One region of the Sporosarcina sp. FSL K6-1508 genome, then DNA from elsewhere that is predicted to be linked to it. Evidence: riboswitches for the same ligand, from Rfam matches in the RefSeq annotation. Region 1 holds a riboswitch; each other region holds the start of a gene.

Region 1 (3,284 bases):
GATCCATTATTCGACCAGCTTCGTACACTTCGTATGAAATTGGCTCAAGAAGCGGGTGTACCGCCATTTGTCGTATTCTCAGATAAAACATTGCGAGATATGGCGGCAAGGATGCCAATCACGAATGATGAGTTCCTCGAAGTCAATGGTGTAGGGCTTGCAAAGTTGGAGAGATATGGAGAAGCTTTCATGGAAGAAATCAAAAATTTCCAGATGCAAAACGTTTAATGATCGTGAATAAAGGAGGTAGACTACATTTCCAATCGGGATGCAGTCTGCCTCTTTTTTAGTTCGGATACACAACTGATCCATCTTTACGTAATTCAGGTTGCGCTCCCCATTGACCAGGTTTATGTTCAACGATTTCAGTTACCCCTTTAGAACCATCAAGGATATGAAGAACAGACCATCCGTTCAACGAAAGCCGATTGCTGATCAATAAACGATGACAGCGTGCCGGATGGCGCTCTGAACAACAATATGCCACTCTGTCTTTTGAGGCTAACTCCTTCAATTGTGTAAGCCCTTTTAGAAATTCGCATTCAAGGGAATAGTCTGCATAGTTATGGAAGGATTGATTATTCCACCCATCATTTATTTCATCGTCCACTGTCTTGGATTTATTTCTTCTGCCGCCAAGTTCTTTATTATGTACATATGAGATACCAGAATGAGGCAACCAGATGCTCATTTCATCTTTATGGAAGTGTGGAAATTTTCGACTTCCGGGAAATGCGCGCACATCAACAAGGGTCTCTATTTTTGCGTCATTTAGCAGTTCCAAAAATTCTTCTTTTGTATGTGTAGAATGACCAACCGTAAAAATATCCATAAGAAAACCCCCTCCCTACTTATTTAATTCCACAAAGTAGGGAGGGGTAAACGTTCACTGTATTAAGCTCTGACATTTTCCATGTTGAGCTTTTCTTTTCTCTCTGTTCTTTTGCAGATTGCAACAAGTGCATAAACAATTGGTGTATCCAGAATGGCGACGATAAACTTGAAGATATATTGACTGAAGATCATTCCGATTAAAACACCTAGCGGCATTGTGCCATAAAAAGCAATCGATATAAAAATCGCCGTATCGACTAGCTGACTCACCATCGTGGATGCATTATTTCGGATCCATAATTTCTTTGTGCCATGTCGTTTTTTTAGTTTATCAAAAATTGCAACATCGAGGTTCTGGCTTATAAGGTAAGCAACCAAACTCGCGATTGTCACACGGAAGCCTGCACTGAAAATCGTTTCGAATGATTGTTGATGTTCGTAAAATGGTGCTGCAGGTAACTTAATTGCAATCCAGATGAAAAGGATTGCGAAAAGCTGTGCAATAAACCCGGTTAGGACGGTTCTTCTAGCGGCTTCTTTTCCGTAGGCCTCTGTTATGACATCCAGGAGCGGATAGGTGCAAACATAAATAAGTGCAGCGGCCGGCAATACAATCCAGTCGCCGATACTGAATAATTTCACTGCCAATATATTGGACAAAATCAATAATCCGACGAAAAGCCCATTCAAATAATAAAGCATAGTTGCTACACCTCTTCTTATCGGTTATCAATTTTTTCCGGATACATATCGTGATTCATCATACGGTGTTCTGCCATTTCTTCATATTTCGTTCCCGGTTTGCCGTAGTTGCAGTAAGGGTCAATTGACAACCCACCACGTGGAGTGAATTTCCCCCACACTTCGATATAGCGCGGTTCAATCAGGTTAATTAAATCATTCATAATAATATTGACGCAGTCTTCATGGAAATCACCATGATTGCGGAAACTAAACAAATACAATTTAAGTGCTTTACTTTCCACTAGTTTTTTATCCGGCACGAAACTGATATACATCGTAGCAAAATCGGGTTGGCCCGTCATCGGACAAAGTGATGTAAACTCCGGACAGTTGAATTTGACGAAGTAATCGCGTTCCACATGCATATTGTCGACAGCCTCTAAAATGTCGGGATTGTACTCGAACAAGTATTTCGTGTTTTGATTGCCGAGCAAAGTTAAGTCGGTCAATGTTGATTCATCTCTTCCAGCCAATTAAAAAAACCTCCCGTATAATTTGTCAGGGAGGTCCATAGGCGCCGAAAAAAAGAGCCATGTCGAATGGACATGGCGTAGATTCCGTCATCCATAGTTTTTTATAGAGGGTCGCTATGAACCTCTCCCGAACAGGGTTATTCGTTTCGTCTCTGACATTAAACGACTGAAGATGATTTGTCAATAGACCCTTTTTTCTTCAATCCGATCAGAGTATATAGTGCGACTGCCAGCAAGATGAACCCTGTCAACATGAAAGCCCCTTGGAAGTCCAGATTCAGAAGACCAATCACACCTGATCCTGCAACCACACCAATCGAGAAGAACGCGTAAAAGTACCCATATGCTTTCCCGCGGAATTCAGCCGAAGATGAATCGATCAGCAGTGAATTGATGGATGGAAACAGGAAAGCGAATCCTGCACCATAAATAGCCATTGCTAGATACAAGTTAGTCAATTCCTCGATTTGGCTCAGGAACAACATACTCACTCCCATAAGTGATATACCGAATGCTAGTGTCACAACTGGCCGAACCCGGTCAAATATCCGATTGATCGGCAATAAAAAGATCAGAATTGCGACTACACCGAATGTGCTCAGCAAAATACCGGTTGTTTTTGTATCAAATCCAAGCGACTCAACTTTTAAAGGCAGGACAAGGGCAAGTACACCCTGTGAAAACATTAAAAAGAACGCTCCTGCAAATGCTCTGACCATTCCAGGATGGCGGAATAGGTGGATGACCCGAAAATTTTCCGCTTTTTGTGAAGATTGTTTTCGCACATATGTAAACGAACGAAGAACGAAGAATGCAAGTATTGCCAGTAACATCATGATGCCGCCGTTGACCGTCATAATGAAAGGCGTGCTTGTTTTAGCAGCAACAATTCCGCCATACGCCGGACCAACAATTGCAGCCATTCCGACAAATGCACCTGAAATTGCAACACTTTTACCACGTTTCGATTCTTCTGCACGGTTTGCCAGAAAAGTGAAAGCCGCAGGGACAATCAAGCCTTCCATGAAACCATGGACAAATCGGACACCAAGCAGTGACATCGGACCGGATACGACTGTATAAAAGAAGAGGGATAACGCTGATGCGAACAGACCCAATACGAGTATGAGGAACGGTCCTCTTTTGTCAGTCATGAAACCGGAAATGATATTCCCGATTGTATTTGAGAATGAATACATACCGACCACAAGTCCGACCAAAAATGGCGTTGCA
Region 2 (3,284 bases), 2.0 Mb from region 1:
TCCGAAGCAGGACTGATCGCGAAGTGCGATAACGGTTCAGCAGCCCCATAAAAGACGAGCCCGATACCCATTCCGGCAGAAAACAGCATAGCAATCCATGTAACTGTCGAAAACTGTGGCCGGTCCGTATCTTTTCCAAGTCGGATTTTGCCAAACGGACTAACAATGAAAAAGAAACTGAGTGCTAACATAAATGACATGAGTAGCATATAATACCAGCCGAAAGACGATGCAACAAAGTTTTTGGCGTTTGTTGTGACCGCTTCAAAACTTTCAGGTGCTAACGCGCCATACCCGACGGTCAAAATAATCAGACCGATTGTGATATAAAAGACATTTGATATTTTCTTCATGAATCCCCCTCGTGGAGCAGTTAATTTCGAAACAGCTTCTAACTATACTAGTAAAGTAAAATGAAAGCAACCAATCAGTGAATAAAGTATTCCCCTTTATAGTATTTTCCATTCATATCGCTGTGTCGCGTATAGTTATTAGCATAGAGCTTTTATTGATTATGGATTGATGTAAAACAGTTAGATGATTTTTTTGAGAAAATGGTGGAGTTCTTTCTATATTAAATAGGGAATGGACAGAACTTTACTGCAACCCAATCTAAGAGTTATCGCAAAACAGCTGAAGACATTTGTGTCTTCAGCTGTTTTTCAATCTTCATCTTTAATATCGCGATCGGGCGGAATCGGCTCGTTACGCCATTCGTCGATTTGGTGTTTCAATAGTTCAAGCTGTTCCAAATAGAGTCCGAACTGATCTTTATTAATAAGGAATTGCTTGCCGTCATGAACGGAGCGGATGCGGCCTTCCCTCACATACTTTTGGACTTGTTCGATGGGCATGCCAAGGTGTTCAGCAGCTTCTTGAATTGTGATATACATCGATACATCTCCCTGAAAAATCCCCTCTATTTCAATTATGAGCAGTGAAATGGAGAGGATGATTATGTTAAATAAGTTTTTCGAAGTTCAGACGTTTATTCAGAGCGTGAATGATAGGAATTCCGATAGCCATAACGACAAATTCTCCAATTGCAAGTGTTAGGTAGATGATAAGAAACGGAAGTCCATTAAATTCTGGGATGTCTGCAAAAAAGCTAAGTTGAAATGCGATGATTACCATTGTGAGCGTAAAGACGATAGTGTTAAAAAGCATTCGTTTGAAGATGCCTTTAATGAACTTTGCAGAAAAGATCGTTATTGAGAGGGCGATTACTGAATGCAGTACTCCGAAAATAATATCAACCGCTACTGGTGAAAATAGCAAGTTAGCACTAAATACACCGACTACAATACCAAAAATATACTTTTTATTGAAAACGACGAGATGGTTAAATATCTCTGAAATACGGAATTGAATAAGGGTAAATCCGAATGGTGCGATTAAAAAGGTGACGGCGACATATAAAGCCGCAATAATTCCGTTTGTTGTTAATGTTTTTACTTTCATTATTCATTTCCTCCTAGTTTTTTTGCGTGGGATGGTTACGAACCACGTGTTAAAAAGCCTGCATAACAGAATAGCATACACCCACCGTTTTGTATATGTGATAAATTATTCTAGATATTTTGAAACGCCTAAAGTATTCTGCTATCAATTTATTTGTAAGATATTGAGGAAAAATGTCGGAAAATAGAATGTTTTTTAAAGTATTGGAATATTCATTAATCGGTAGTATAATAACTTCTAAGGTGAATTGTGAACTTTCAGTTTACCGAAAACAAAAAAGAATAAGGGGGAACTTCATTTATGAGTATGAAAAGGTGGCCTTTACTTCTAGTTTTGGTTTTTGCTATGAGTTTGTTTCTAGCTGCTTGCAGCGGAGACGAAGAAGGGGATGGCAAAGAGAAAGAAGATGCTAGTAAAACAGAAGAGACGGATGCTGGAAAGTCTGATGCGACAGAGGAAGCTAAACCAGCACCAGAACAGAAGCTAAGTGTAAATATTAAGTCAGAACCGCCTTCTTTACATCCAGGCTTAGCGACTGACACTACTTCAGGTGCAGTGCTGAACCAAACATTTGAAGGTTTAATGCGTGTCAACCAAGAAGGAGAAGTAGAAGAAGCGATGGCGGAAAGCGCCGAAATGTCTGAAGACGGCTTGACGTATACATTCAAAATTCGCCAAGATGCAAAATGGTCAAATGGTGATCCTGTAACCGCACAGGACTTTGAGTATGCATGGAAATGGGTACTAGATCCTGCCAATGCCGAGACAGATTATGCATACCAATTATATATGATCAAAGGCGCAGAAGCTGCCAAAGAAAAGGGTGGTTCTCTGGACGATGTAGCTATCACGGCAGAGGATGATCATACATTGGTCGTCGAATTAGAACAACCGACAGCTTATTTCCTTGAACTAACTGCGTTTTATACGTACTTCCCTGTTAACCAGAAGGTAGCGGAAAGCAACGCTGGTTGGGCTCAGGATCAATCCGACAACTATGTAACAAATGGTCCTTTCCTAATGGAATCTTGGAAGCATAAGGATATCATTGTGCTTAAGAAAAACCCTGATTATTGGGATGCGGACACAGTTAAACTGGAAACGATTAATATGCTTATGATTGATGATGAGAATACTGCAAAACAAATGTATGACCAAGGTGAATTGGATTGGTTGGGTTCACCGACAGATTCTATTCCGTTGGCAGCTATTCCAGATTATAAGCAAAAGGGACTACTGAATATTTCTCCACTCGCCGGCGTTTATTACTACGCATTTAACGTAGAGGAAGCACCGTTTACAAATGTAAATATTCGTAAAGCATTTGCAATGGCAATCAATCGTGAAGGTATTGTAACGAATATCACGCAGGCGGAGCAACAGCCCGCGATGGCATTGGTGCCACCTTCTATCTTTGAAGAGAATGCAACCGGTTACTTTAATGATAATGATGCAGAAGAAGCGAAGAAGTACTTGGCTAAGGGCTTGGAAGAATTGGGTCTGACTGAATTGCCTACGATCAAGCTTTCTTACAACACGAGTGAAGCACATGGTTCCATTGCACAAGCAGTACAAGATATGTGGAAAGAGAACCTAGGCGTTAACGTTGAGCTTAACAATGAAGAATGGGCTGTATATCTTGACTCCATGGGTTCAGGCAACTTCCAGGTTGGCCGTATGGGTTGGATTGCCGATTTTAACGATGCAATCAACTTCTTGGAAATCTTCGAAACAGTTGGAGGAAACAACTATACAAATTGGGAGAATGCCGATTACCAGGCATTACTGAAAGAATCTAGAGTAGAAACAGACGTTGCTGCCCG
Region 3 (3,284 bases), 520 kb from region 1:
ATAATCATTACAGATGAACACTCAGCATAAAGAAAGACCAGGATTACGCCAATGAGGGAAATGTTTTAGAGTCATGTAAGATTAACTTGTGGACCATTAGTACCTTGACTACTAACGATTGATTTTAGATCAGTAATTTCTTATTTATTGGTAATATGTGAGATAGCTACTAAGTAATTTGAACACAACACTGAGGATATAAAAGTTAAACTTTCTTTGTTTTTTTTCTTAAATAGTTTAAACTATTTAAGGTGGTATGTACTTACTTACTCATAAAAATCTCATACCAAATTAATGGAGGGCATAAAATGAAAAAATTATTTGTAGCTTTACTGGTGATTACGCTTTTACTTTCACCTATTGGAAACTATGTTTTCAACGACCATACGACAGCTGAGGCGAAACCTTACAAGTCAGGAAAGAAAAGTTTTAACACAAATAATGATAGTAAGTTTAACAATTCAACTATCCAAAAGAAAAAAGATGTTTCTAACACAAAAAAATCCACAACAACTGCAAAGAAAAAAGGCGGATTCACGTCAGGTGGTCTTATGAAAGGGCTATTTATCGGTGGTCTTGCTGGATTACTATTTGGTAGTTTATTTGCGAACATGGGTATTTTAGGATCTCTTCTTGGCTTCGCAATCAACGCTATTGCGATCATCTTTTTAGTAGTTATTATTCGTAAAATTTTCGTCATGTTAAAAGAGAAAAAGAAAAAAGAAGAGATAAATCAATGGAGGAGTTAACTATTTCGGAGCAGGATATTATTAATGCAATCTGCGTTTATCATTCGCGCAAAAAGTATGTGACTCCTGAAGATGTTCAAGTGGAACTAATGTATGACGATAATGATGGATTTTCTGCGGAGGCTTTTGTAAATGGGCAACAGCAAATTCTCATTACTTACGATATAATTGCAGCTCTGCGTTTATGGCTCAAGGAATTTTTGAATAGAGACCCTTTCGCTGCGGGTATAAAACTACTTTTAGATGACAAGGAAGGTATTATTGCGGCAGTTCATTGAGACTGTTCAATGGAAATGAGTTAGTATTTTTGCACAAAAAAACAAAAAAATTAGACAAATAAAAACACTCCTTGAATCGAGTTCAGCACTTCGCTAAATCGATCATATATGGGAGTGTTTCTTTACTCTCTAGGCCTTTTTGTATTTTCTGAATTGTTTATAATTTGACTAGGTGACTGTCACCCCTTATTATTCATTTGTAAATCCCAATCCCCAGCCCAAACATTCTCTACCTATGCTATTATTAACATTGTTCAAAAAAAGAGGTTCGAAAACTCCCTCTCTAAAAAACTAAGGAGATGTTCAGTTTGAAAAATGAAAAAGCGGTTGTCGTCTTTAGTGGCGGCCAGGACAGTACGACGTGCCTATTTTGGGCATTGAAGAATTTCCGCGAAGTTGCAACGGTCACTTTCGACTATGGTCAGCGACATGTAAAGGAAATCGAGTGTGCTAGAGAAATTGCAGACGAGCTCGGAGTATCTTTCAAAGTGCTAGATATGAATTTGATTAACCAGCTGTCTGCGAATGCCTTGACGCGGGATGATATCGAGGTAAAGGAAGTGGAAGGTGAATTGCCGTCGACTTTCGTACCAGGTAGAAATCATCTGTTCCTTTCATTCGCCGCAGTTTATGCGAATGCAATTGGCGCTCGGCACTTAATTACAGGTGTAAGTGAAACGGACTTCAGTGGTTACCCAGATTGCCGTGATAATTTTATAAAAGCATTGAATGTGACGCTCAATTTGGCGATGGATGGGCAATTTGTCATCCATACCCCATTGATGTGGCTCGATAAGTCCGAAGTATGGGCTATGGCTGATGAACTTAATGCGCTCGAGTTTATTCAGAATAAGACACTTACTTGTTACAACGGAATTCCAAGCACAGGCTGCGGGGAATGCCCTGCCTGTGTATTACGGAATGATGGACTAGCTGTTTATTTATCCAACAAGTCTGTAGGTGTCTTTGAATGATGCAGCAATTTTATCCACAAGTTCAACATTCTTATCGTTTTGAACTGAACAAGGATATGCATTTTTCTGCAGCACATTTCATTCCAAGCGAAGATGCTGGTAAATGCCAAGTGATGCATGGGCACACGTATTTCTTAAATATAACAATTGGAGGCAATGAGTTGAATTCAATCGGGTTTCTGATTGATTTCAAAGAACTCAAAAACCTCATTCATGATAAATACGATCATTCTGTACTGAATGATCATCCTGAATTTAAGAACAGTTTTCCAACAACTGAGCTGCTAGCGGAACAGATCAGCAATTCGATTCAAGAAGTTCTCCAGACGACAAGCAATAAACCTGTGTGCCTTCAAGTTATTGTTCGGGAAACGCCGACAAGTTACGTTATTTACCGTCCGGAACGGGAGGTAAACGTATGAAGATCCCTGTGATGGAAGTATTCGGTCCGACTATTCAGGGTGAAGGAATGGTTATGGGACTGAAAACGATGTTTGTCCGAACAGCTGGATGTGATTATTCCTGCTCTTGGTGCGATTCCAGTTTTACGTGGGATGGCTCAGGAAAGAGTACGTCAAAACAACCGATAGAGATTATAGAGGAACTTAAGGAAATTGGGGGGCAATCATTTTCACATGTCACAATTTCAGGTGGGAACCCCGCCCTTCATAAAGGTATCGGAGAACTTGTCGATTTATGTCATGAACAAGGTTGGAAAGTTGCGGTCGAAACACAAGCATCTTTATGGCAGGACTGGTTAATAAAAATCGATGATATCACGCTTTCCCCAAAACCACCGAGTTCAGGGATGATAACTGACTTCAGTAAACTAGATTCATTTATGGAGAAACTGATTGATTCGAACACTAGCCTAAAAGTCGTCATTTTCGACGAGAAGGATTTCGAGTTTGCCGCAGTAGTTCATCTCCGTTATCCGGCGTTTCCTTTCTTTCTACAAGTAGGAAATGATGATTCGACGACAACTGATGATGCCCTTCTTATTTCAACATTGTTGAAACGATACGAGTGGCTCATCGAGCAAGCGATCTGCTCGCCGATAATGAATGACGTCAAAGTATTGCCACAGCTGCATACACTTGTATGGGGCAATAAACGCGGGGTTTAATTTTATAAATAAAAAATACCTGGCATCGAAACAAGTGAAATATGTTTCGGTGCAAGGTATTTTTAAATCACGCAAAGACACAGATGTAATATCTTGAATTACACCCATTATTCCTCTATAATATGAGAGTTGGGAAAACTTAAATATACGAAAATAT

The links. A riboswitch is a leader RNA that binds a small molecule or an ion and turns the genes downstream of it on or off. The one in region 1 is predicted to bind preQ1.
Region 2: linked by a shared signal. The riboswitch ahead of MKZ11_RS02435 (QueT transporter family protein) and the one ahead of queF (preQ(1) synthase) in region 1 are both predicted to bind preQ1.
Region 3: linked by a shared signal. The riboswitch ahead of queC (7-cyano-7-deazaguanine synthase QueC) and the one ahead of queF (preQ(1) synthase) in region 1 are both predicted to bind preQ1.

The regions. Positions count from the first base shown of each region.
Region 1 covers NZ_JBBOXF010000001.1:2,539,093-2,542,376, forward strand. The annotation lists gene recQ (DNA helicase RecQ) at 1-228, shown strand, start outside; gene MKZ11_RS12660 (DUF488 domain-containing protein) at 287-832, opposite strand; gene MKZ11_RS12665 (queuosine precursor transporter) at 895-1,536, opposite strand; gene queF (preQ(1) synthase) at 1,554-2,051, opposite strand; PreQ1 riboswitch class I at 2,139-2,182, opposite strand; gene MKZ11_RS12675 (MFS transporter) at 2,210-3,284, opposite strand, start outside.
Region 2 covers NZ_JBBOXF010000001.1:559,523-562,806, reverse strand. The annotation lists gene MKZ11_RS02445 (BCCT family transporter) at 1-353, opposite strand, end outside; gene MKZ11_RS02440 (excisionase family DNA-binding protein) at 663-893, opposite strand; gene MKZ11_RS02435 (QueT transporter family protein) at 961-1,461, opposite strand; PreQ1 riboswitch class I at 1,469-1,513, opposite strand; gene MKZ11_RS02430 (peptide ABC transporter substrate-binding protein) at 1,762-3,284, shown strand, end outside.
Region 3 covers NZ_JBBOXF010000001.1:3,059,740-3,063,023, reverse strand. The annotation lists gene MKZ11_RS15410 (hypothetical protein) at 309-749, shown strand; gene MKZ11_RS15405 (YxcD family protein) at 737-1,027, shown strand; PreQ1 riboswitch class I at 1,285-1,328, shown strand; gene queC (7-cyano-7-deazaguanine synthase QueC) at 1,336-2,001, shown strand; gene queD (6-carboxytetrahydropterin synthase QueD) at 1,998-2,423, shown strand; gene queE (7-carboxy-7-deazaguanine synthase QueE) at 2,420-3,127, shown strand.